One region of the Mesorhizobium sp. WSM4847 genome, then DNA from elsewhere that is predicted to be linked to it. Evidence: predicted binding sites of a transcription regulator. Region 1 holds the regulator's gene; the other holds the start of a gene.

The links. The regulator PhoB, encoded in region 1, activates phosphate uptake and scavenging genes when phosphate is short. The targets are predictions, from matches to a motif close to TGTCATNNANCTGTCAT.
Region 2: the regulator PhoB is predicted to act here: its motif matches at 2,304-2,320, upstream of AC0L28_RS30790 (PhoX family protein).

What each region holds. Positions count from the first base shown of each region.
Region 1 covers NZ_JBVVPY010000013.1:68,756-73,761, reverse strand. The annotation lists gene xylF (D-xylose ABC transporter substrate-binding protein) at 1-6, opposite strand, end outside; gene AC0L28_RS19710 (ROK family protein) at 272-1,519, shown strand; gene phoB (phosphate regulon transcriptional regulator PhoB) at 1,687-2,376, opposite strand; gene phoU (phosphate signaling complex protein PhoU) at 2,393-3,100, opposite strand; gene pstB (phosphate ABC transporter ATP-binding protein PstB) at 3,136-3,951, opposite strand; gene pstA (phosphate ABC transporter permease PstA) at 3,964-5,006, opposite strand, start outside.
Region 2 covers NZ_JBVVPY010000031.1:57,483-62,488, reverse strand. The annotation lists gene AC0L28_RS30810 (SulP family inorganic anion transporter) at 1-434, opposite strand, end outside; gene AC0L28_RS30805 (helix-turn-helix domain-containing protein) at 557-826, opposite strand; gene AC0L28_RS30800 (phosphatase PAP2 family protein) at 1,026-1,727, opposite strand; gene AC0L28_RS30795 (hypothetical protein) at 1,846-2,184, opposite strand; gene AC0L28_RS30790 (PhoX family protein) at 2,389-4,377, shown strand; gene AC0L28_RS30785 (GNAT family N-acetyltransferase) at 4,468-5,006, opposite strand, start outside.

The DNA of each region.
Region 1 (5,006 bases):
CTTCATGATATTCCTCCCTGCGCCGCGTAGGGCGCGACCAACTGGCCCGAAGGCCGGCACAAAGGCTCTATTTTTTCGAGCCTCGAAAAAATACTGGTCCAACGCCGAAGCACTGTCAACACCAATTCTGATGGATTTTGACGTCCTGTCGGGCTTTTTTTCGAGGCTCGGAATAAATAATGACAGCCCCTTCTGCTTCTGCCAGTATTTGTCCGACATACCGACGGCTTCCGATTCATGAGCGGCCGCGGCGATGAGGAGGAAACAAAAAATGTCGGTGGGAATCCGTCATGACGATCTGCGCCGGCGCAACAGGGCGATGGTGATTTCGGCCGTGCGCCGGGCAGGCCAGCCGTCGCGGACCGAGATCGCCGCGACTACCGGCCTCAGCCATTCGACCATATCGGCGATCTCTGCCGACCTGATCCAGGAAGGCATCCTGGCCGAGAGCAAGGCGAGCGAGACGGTTTCGCTGAAACGCGGCCGGCCGCAGGTCGGCCTCAGCCTCAATCCGCAAGCCGCTGCGGTGTTGGCCGTCGTGTTGTCGCTGAATTTCCTGTCGGTCGCCGTCATCGATTATGCCGGACAAGTGGTCGCCGAGGAACAGCGCCGGCTGGACACGCTGACCATGTCGCGTGACGCGCTGATCGGCGAATGTGTCGCCATCGTCCGGCGCCGGCTCGAAGATCCCGACCTCGATGTCCAAAGCGTCGCCCGCATCGCGCTGGCGATCCAGGGCATCACCGATTCCCATGCGCGCGCCATGTTGTGGTCACCGATCACGCCGCAGACGAACATCGCCTTCGCCGACATTCTGGAACGCGAGTTCGGCATCCCGGCCATCATGGAGAACGACTGCAACATGATGGCCGTGGCGCTGCGCTGGCGCCACCCGGATCGCTACCGCGACGATTTCATCGCCATCCTGCTCTCGCACGGCATCGGTATGGGGCTGGTGCTGAAGGGCGAGCTGTTCACCGGCACCCACTCCTCAGGCGGCGAATTCGGCCACATGATCCATCGGCCGGGCGGCGCGCTTTGCCGCTGCGGGCGGCGCGGCTGCGTCGAGGCTTATGCCGGCAACTACGCCATCTGGCGCAACGCAAGGCTGTTGAGCGAGAACGCCGAGCCGGTCGCCGATGTCAGCGACGCCGAGATGCGGGCACTGGCGGCCCGGGCGCGCGAGACGGACGGACCGGAGCGCGAAGCCTACCGCAAGGCCGGCGAGGCGCTCGGCTTCGGGCTCGGCAGCCTGTTTGCGCTGATCGATCCGGCGCCGGTGGCCATGGTCGGCGCCAGCGCTGCCGCCTTCGACCTGATCGAGCCGGCCCTGCGCGAGGCCATCGCCCAGACCGCCGGCGGCCAGCATTCGGGTTTGATTTCCTTCGACACCGAGCCGAACGAGCTGCCGCTGATCCGCGAAGGTTGCGCCATGCGGGCGCTAAGCTTCGTCGACCAGGAGATTTTCGCGCCGAGCATCCAGGCACGAGCCGGCTCGGTCGGAAAGAACGTGGCTTGAAGGATTCCCGGGTCGCGACTTGGGGTGTGTTGAGGTTCAGGTCAGGCCGAGTCGAGAATGGCGGGTTCCGAGAACCGGAGCGGAGCGTACTCTTGGATGAGATGAGCACCGGAAGCGCAGGTATCAGCCGTTCGCAGGCCGGCATCACCTGAATATCAGCACATCCCCTAGTCTTCCCTGATCGCATAGCCCGCGCCGCGGATGGTGCGGATGACATCGGGCATGCGACCATTGTTGACCGCCTTGCGCAACCGGCCGACATGGACGTCCACCGTGCGCTCGTCGATGTAGATCGTCTCGCCCCAGACATTGTCGAGCAACTGGCTGCGCGAGAAGACCCGGCCCGGGTGGCGCATCATGAATTCGAGCAGCCGGAATTCGGTCGGCCCGAGCCGGATCTCGCTCTTCTTGCGATAGACCCGGTGCGATTCACGATCGAGCATGATGTCGCCGACCTTGAGCACGCTGGACAACACTTCCGGCTTGGCGCGGCGCAGCAACGCCTTGACCCTGGCCATGAATTCCGGTGTCGAGAACGGCTTGACCAGATAGTCGTCGGCTCCGGTCGAAAGGCCGCGCACCCGGTCGCTCTCCTCGCCGCGCGCGGTCAGCATGATGATCGGCAGCCGCTCGGTTTCGGGGCGCACCCGAAGCCGCCGGCAAAGCTCGATGCCGGAAACCGCCGGCACCATCCAGTCGAGCACCAAAAGATCGGGCACGTTTTCCTGCAGCCGGATTTCGGCCTCGTCGCCGCGCGTCACCACCTCGACCTGATAGCCTTCGGATTCCAGATTATAACGGAGGAGGACGCCCAGCGGCTCTTCATCCTCCACCACCATGATGCGCGGCGCGATCATCGGCCGGTCACTCCTGTCATGTCGCCGGCGCCGACATCGTCGTTTCGTCGAGCTTCGGGCGATCCGCCGGCAATTGCTGCCCGGTCACGACAAAGTAGGCGTTTTCGGCGATGTTGGTGACGTGATCGCCGATACGCTCGAGATTCTTGGCGCAGAACAGAAGGTGCGTGCAGGCGGTGATGTTGCGCGGATCCTCCATCATGTAGGTCAGGAGCTCGCGAAAAACCGCCGTGTATTTCACGTCGATCTTCTGGTCGTCGGCGCGCAGTTCCTTCAACGCGCCGGCATCGCGCGACACATAGTGCTCGACCACGCCGCGCAGCTGCACAAGAACGAGGTCCGCCATCGCGTCGATACCGTGCGACAGATTACGCGGCGTCGCGCTCTGCCCGACTGCGCTGACCCGCTTGGCTATGTTCTTGGCCAGATCGCCGATGCGCTCGAGATCGCCCGCCATGCGGATTGCGCCAACCACGGCGCGCAGATCCTGCGCCATCGGCTGCCGCTTGGCGATCAGCGTGATGGCGCTGTCATCGAGTTCGCGCTGCCTCGCATCCATGATGGCGTCGTCCGAGACGACGCGCTGCGCCATCGCATTGTCCGACGCAAGCAACGCGCGGATCGAGGCCGCGACCATTGCGGCGGCGAGCTCGTCCATGTCGCGGATCAGCCGGTCGATGTGCTCCAGTTCCTCGTCGAAAGATGCGACGGTGTGTTCACCCATGGTGCTGTCCTCGTGTTCGAAATTCGCCGGACCGCTCAGCCGAACCGGCCGGTGATGTAGTCCTGGGTGCGCTTGTCGTCGGGGTTGGTGAACATCTTGTCGGTCGCGCCCTCCTCGACCAGATAGCCGAGATGGAACATCGCCGTGCGTTGCGACACGCGCGCCGCCTGCTGCATCGAATGGGTGACGATGACGATCGTATAGTTCTGGCGCAGTTCGTCGATCAGTTCCTCGACGCGGGCGGTGGCGATCGGATCGAGCGCCGAACAGGGCTCGTCCATCAGGATCACTTCCGGCGACACCGCGATGGCGCGCGCGATGCACAGGCGCTGCTGCTGTCCGCCGGACAGTCCGGTACCCGACTCGAGCAGGCGATCCTTGACCTCGTTGAACAGGCCGGCCTTCTTCAGGCTCGATTCGACGATGCCGTCCAACTCGGCCTTGCTCCTGGCCAGGCCGTGGATGCGCGGACCGTAGGCGACGTTTTCGTAGATCGACTTCGGAAACGGATTCGGCTTCTGGAATACCATGCCGACGCGAGCTCGCAGCTCGACGACATCGATTTTCGGATCGTAGACGTCCTCGCCGTCGAGCGTGATCTTGCCGCTCACCCGCGCGATATCGATGGTGTCGTTCATTCGGTTCAGGCAACGCAGGAACGTCGACTTGCCGCAGCCCGATGGCCCGATCAACGCCGTCACCTGATGCTCGCGGACATCGAGATCGACGTCGAACAGAGCTCGCTTCTCGCCGTAGTGAACAGAGACCTTTTCGCCCTTCATCTTGATCGAAGGGGCGTTGGTTGCGCTGCTCAGTTTCTGCTCGACGCCGGCTTCCGTCATGATGTTCATATCCTCTACTCCTTACCAGCGCCGCTCGAAGCGCCTGCGCAGTATCACCGCGATGGCGTTCATGATGACCAAAAACACCAGCAAAATCAAAATCGCCGCCGAAGTCTTCTGCTGGAACCCCGCTTCCGGGAAATCCGCCCACATGAAAATCTGCACCGGCAGGATCGTCGCGGGATCGGTGAAGCCGCCGGGAATGTCGACGATGAAGGCGACCATGCCGATCATCAGCAACGGCGCGGTTTCGCCGAGCGCATGCGCCATTCCGAGGATGGTGCCGGTCATGATGCCCGGCATCGCCAGTGGCAGGACGTGATGGAATACGGTCTGGACCTTGGACGCTCCGATGCCAAGCGCCGCCTCGCGGATCGAAGGCGGCACGGCGCGCAGCGAAGCGCGCGAGGCGATAATGATGATCGGCAGGGTCATCAGCGCCAGCACCATGCCGCCGACCACCGGGGCTGAGCGCGGCATGCCGAAGAAATTCAGGAATACGGCAAGTCCAAGCAGGCCGAAGACGATCGAAGGCACCGCCGCCAGATTGTTGATATTCACTTCGATCATCGTCGTCAGCCGGTTCTTGGGCGCAAATTCCTCAAGATAGATCGCCGCTGAAACGCCGATCGGGAAGGCGATTGCGAGGGTTACGATCATGGTCAGGAACGATCCGACGACCGCGCCCCAGACACCAGCCAATTCCGGCTCGCGGCTTGCGCCGGTGAAGAAGAAGATCGAGTTGAACCGGCTTTCGATCAGGCCGGCGCTCTTCAGCGTGTCGAGCCAGACGATCACCTTGTCCGAAATCTTTCGCGATGCTTCCGGCGTCTCGATGACGCGCAGGAATGCCTGGCCGCTCGCGGCGGGCGCCGTGCTGTCCAGCGCCTCGATCACCGTGCCTTTTGCGATCACCGTGCCGTTGGCCGCAGACGACAGCGAGGTCAGCTTGACCGTGCCGCCATTGAACGCGACCAGCAGCGACGACGCGCCGCTCGTCAGCGTAAACATGCCGTTTTCGCCCTCGGTCGCACCATGGCCGCGCGCCAGCGCCAGCATGGCAT
Region 2 (5,006 bases), on a different contig from region 1:
ACGGTCACCGGATAAGGAATGAATTTGATGTAGGTGCCAAGCCTGAGGTAGCCGATGACGAGCAGCAAGACGCCGGCCATCATCGTCGCCAGCAGCAACCCGTCGACGCCGACCCGTGCCACGGTTGCCGCCATCAGCACGATAAAGGCGCCCGCCGGCCCGCCGATCTGGAAACGGCTGCCGCCCAGAGCCGAGACGAGGAAACCGCCAATGATGGAAGTGTAGAGCCCGCGCTCCGGAGACACGCCCGATGCGATCGCGATCGCCATCGACAGCGGCAGCGCCACGATGGCCACGGTCAGTCCGGCGATGGCATCGGCCTTGAAGTGCTCTGATGTGTAGCCTTCGCGCAGCACCGTCGCCAGCTTCGGCGTGAACAGTTCGGAAAATGTCGGCTGCGCCGGTTGATGAATTGCCCGCTGGGTTCGATGCATGGACTGCCTTCCGCTCCTGATGCATGCCGCCAAAAAGTGCACAGCGGCCACGCATAAAACCAAGCAGGCGGCGGGATCGTCGGCAGGACTGTCGGCGGTCGCCGTCGCGACTCTATTTCGGCTCAGCCTGGCGGGTTCTGCGGCACGACCGGCTTGAGGCGCACCCCCCTGCCGCCGCGCTCGCTGGCCTGGTTCTCGCCGATCAGCTCCACGCCGGCCCGGTCGAGGGCCTGGATGACCTTCATCAGCGTATCGACCACGCCCCTGACCACGCCGTCGCTCGCTTCCATGCGCTGAATGGTTGGAAGCGAAACCCCGGCGCGCTCGGCGAGCGTCTTCTGATCGATGCCGGCCAGAGCCCTTGCGGCGCGCATCTGCGCGGCAGTGATCATCGGCTAAAAACCCCCGTCTGAGTCTGCATTCCATGTATAATACCATCATTGTGATGGATCAAGCATCATCATGCACATGTCAGACATGTGCACACCAGGCCGTTTGCATCTTGGCGAGCCTGCGCGCCCGCTGGGCCAGCACGCCCCAGCCGCCGCAACTTAGAGGAGAATTGGCGCAGCGTCGTTCGGAACGGGCGGTTCAGGCGCCGGCGGTCTGCCCGCGCCATCGCTGGAACGCCCATGCGACCAGCCAGCACAGCATCGCCCAGGCGAAGCCGGCGCACCAGCCGGCCAGCACGTCCGATGGCCAATGAACGCCGAGATAGACGCGGCTGATGCCGACGAGCAGTGCTGTCAGCACGGCAAGTGCCAGCACATAGATCTTGGTCGTTCGCCCAGGCAGGAAACGCGACGCCATGCTGCCCAGCGTCAAATATGTCACCGCCGACAGCATCGCATGGCCGCTTGGAAACGAAAGCGTCGCCACGTCGGCGAGATGCGAGACCAGGTCGGGGCGCGGCCGATCGATTCCTAGCTTCAGCGTGCTCGACAGGGCCTGCCCGCCCGCCACCGCGACGAAGACCAGAAACGCTGCTCCCGGCTTGTGGATCAGCAGCAGATAGACGATCACCGCCACTGTGATCAGCCCGAGCACGATGGCGCTGCCGAGGCTGGTAATGTCGCGCATCGCCCCTTCCAGCCATAGCGGTCCGATCGGATTGTCGGGCTGGCCCGCTTCACGGAAGGCGAGCATAATTTCCGTGTCGAAGGCGTGCGGCGTGGTGTCCCGCGCCACCTCCATCAGTTCCTCGAACCCCCACAGCCCGCCAGCGATGACCAGTCCGGCCAAAAGCACCGGGAATTCGATCCAGTTGAGCAGCTTGTTTGCGGTATTCTTCATCGGGCCAATCGTCTTACAGCGCCGCGCGTCCTTTTGGACGCGCAAAGGACGCTGTAGCACTTTGATTTGGCGCATGATCCTTTCCGAAATCGTTTCCGATTTTCGGGGTCATGCGCAACTACAGTTTTTGCAGATAGGGTCCGAGCGTGATCAGCGCCACCGCTGCGACGGCGAGCACGATGCCGGTCGCCTGCAACGAATTGACGCGCTCGCCGAAGAACACCAGTGCCACCACGTTCACCGACACCAGCTGGATCACCGCCGACAGGCTGAACGACACCGACATGCCGAATTCACGGATCAGCCTCAGCATGATCAGATTGCCCGCTGAATAGAGCGCCAGAGTCAGAACGATCTTGCCGAGGCTCGGCGCCAGCCCCCATTGCTTGGCCGCCGTCGCCGCCAGCAGGAAGATCACTGTCGAAATGCCGAGCTGCCCCAGTCCCCAGAAACTCACTTTTTTGTTCCTCCCGACGCCGTGCTTGCGCGCCTGCCGCAGATCTTGTTTCGGAAGCGTCGGTCGCGGTCAAGCGGCCTGATCAAAGACATGAAATCGGGCTGGAAATTGGTCGGCAACGTCATCAAACTGTGATCTGCTGGCGATACGCGGTCAGTCAAGCAACACGCTCCAGCCATCCCAAAGAGCCAGAGGCACGCCCCCATGACTGAACATCGCCCCGACGCCCATTTCCGCACCAGCCTGCTCGAGGAAAACGATGGGCCAGGAACCAATCCCACTGACAACCAGACGATGGGCGAAATCATCGCCGCGCGATTCGCGCGCCGTGGCTTTCTGCAGGGATCGCTCGCGGCAACCGCCATCGCCGCCACCGTCAGCCCGCTCGCGCTGATCCTCGCCGACGATGCCCGCGCCGGCGGCGGCTCGGTCTTCAGTTTCGACGAGGTCGAGGCAGGCGTCGACGACAAGCACCATGTCGCTGCCGGCTACGACGCCGACGTGCTGTTGCGCTGGGGCGATCCGCTGTTTGCCGATTCGCCGGAATTTGATCCGACAAAACAGTCGGCGCAGGCCCAGGAAAGACAGTTTGGCTACAACAACGACTATGTCGGCTATCTCCCGATAGACGGCTCGGCCGAGCACGGCCTGCTGGTGGTCAACCACGAGTACACCAATCCGCATCTGATGTTCCCGGGCCTTGTCAGCATCGTCGATGGCGAGGCCAAGCAGGCCCCACTGAGCAAGGAACAGGTCGATATCGAGATAGCCGCGCATGGCGGCACCATCGTCGAAATCCGCAAGGCATCAGGCAAATGGCAGGTGGTGCGCGACGGCAAGCTCAACCGCCGCATCACCGCCAACACCGAGATGGCACTGTCCGGCCCCGTCGCCGGCCACGACCGCGTCAAGACCAGTGCCGATCCGACCGGCACGAAGGTCATCGGCACTGTCAACAATTGTGCCGGCGGCGTCACGCCCTGGGGCACCTACGTCATGGCCGAGGAAAACATACACGGCTATTTCTCGGGCGAGCTGCCGGAAGGCCACAAGGAAGCCACCAACTACAAGCGCCTGGGTATTCCCGAAGGCGCCTATGAATGGGCTGCGCATTACGATCGCTTCGACATCGGCAAGGAGCGGAACGAGCCGAATCGCTTCGGCTGGATTGTTGAGGTCGACGTCAACGATCCGACCTCGGTGCCGAGGAAGCGCACTGCCATGGGCCGCTTCAAGCATGAGGGCGCTGAATCGATCGTCGCCAAGGATGGCCGTGTCGTTTTCTATCTCGGCGACGACGAACGCTTCGACTATGTCTATAAATTCGTCACGGCCGGCAAGTTCAACGCCGAGGACCGCGCCGCCAACATGGATCTCCTCGACGACGGCACGCTCTACGTCGCCAAATTCGCCGAGGACGGGTCGATCGAATGGCTGCCCATCGTCTTCGGCCAGGGCCCGCTGACGGCGGAGAACGGCTTTGCCAGCCAGGCCGACGTGCTGATCGAGACGCGCCGTGCCGCCGATCTGCTCGGTGCCACCAAGATGGATCGCCCCGAGGACATCCAGCCCAATCCGACGACTGGCAAGGTCTACGTCATGCTGACCAACAATTCGAAGCGCAAGACGGACCAGGTCGACGCCGCCAATCCGCGCGCCGAAAACGCCTTCGGCCATATCATCGAGATCGTCGAGGACGGTGGCGATTTCACTGCCGCCAAGGGCAAGTGGGAAGTGCTGTTGAAATGCGGCGATCCCTCAGTGGCCGAAGTTGGCGCCACCTTCTCGACCGCAACCACCGCCAATGGCTGGTTCGGCATGCCGGATAATTGCGCCATCGATTCGGCCGGCCGGCTTTGGGTCTCGACCGATGGCCAGGGCCCGAAGGCGACCGGCCGCACCGATGGCCTGTGGGCGGTCGACACCGAAGGCGAGGCGCGGGCGACCTCGAAACTGTTCTTCCGCGTGCCGATCGGCGCCGAAATGTGCGGCCCGCTATTCACGCCCGACGACCAGACCGCCTTCGTCGCGGTTCAGCATCCGGCCGATGGCGGCGAAGACTGGGAGGCTTTTGGCCGTCCCTCTTACTACGAGGACCCGTCGACCCGCTGGCCTGACTTCAAGCCCGATATGCCGGTGCGGCCGTCGGTCGTCGCCATCACCAAACAGGGCGGTGGCAAGATCGCGGTCTGAATCGCCGCAAGGCGCTAGCAGCGCCAAGGAAGGATTTCGTCGATACGAAATCCTTCCTTTTCCTGATGCGCGGGAATGCGCCTGATGGGCTCATTCGGCGCGCTGAACCACGGCCACGTTCATCATGCTTCTCAACCTGAAGCCAATGGACTCGTATAATCCTATGGCCGTGGTGTTGCTGGCATAGGCGTGGAGATAGGGAACTTCGCCGCGCGCCGCTATCCGGTTTGCCACGAACAGCGACAGCAGCCTGCCCAGGCCACCGCCTCGAAATTCCGGATGTGAGCACACCCCGCTAAGTTCGGTATAGCCGGGTTGCTTCATGCGTTCGCCGGCCATCGCCGCAAGTCGGCCCTCGATCTTCACACCCCAAAAATCGCCGAGGCTCAAGGCTTCGAGCGTGAATGGGCCGGGCTTGGTCACCAATGCCAAGGCGAGCATCTCAGCTGCATCGTCCCGCGTCAGACGTTGCACGCGCTCGTCGGAGACCATCTGCAATGGCCGCTCGGCAATCATCTGAACCCCGGGCGCGGTCGAAGTCGCCGAAAGTTCCGCGGGCAGAGCAATGGCGTCCACCTGAAGCAGGATCGCACTCTCGCCTGGGGAGACAAGTTTTCCGAGCGCCTGCA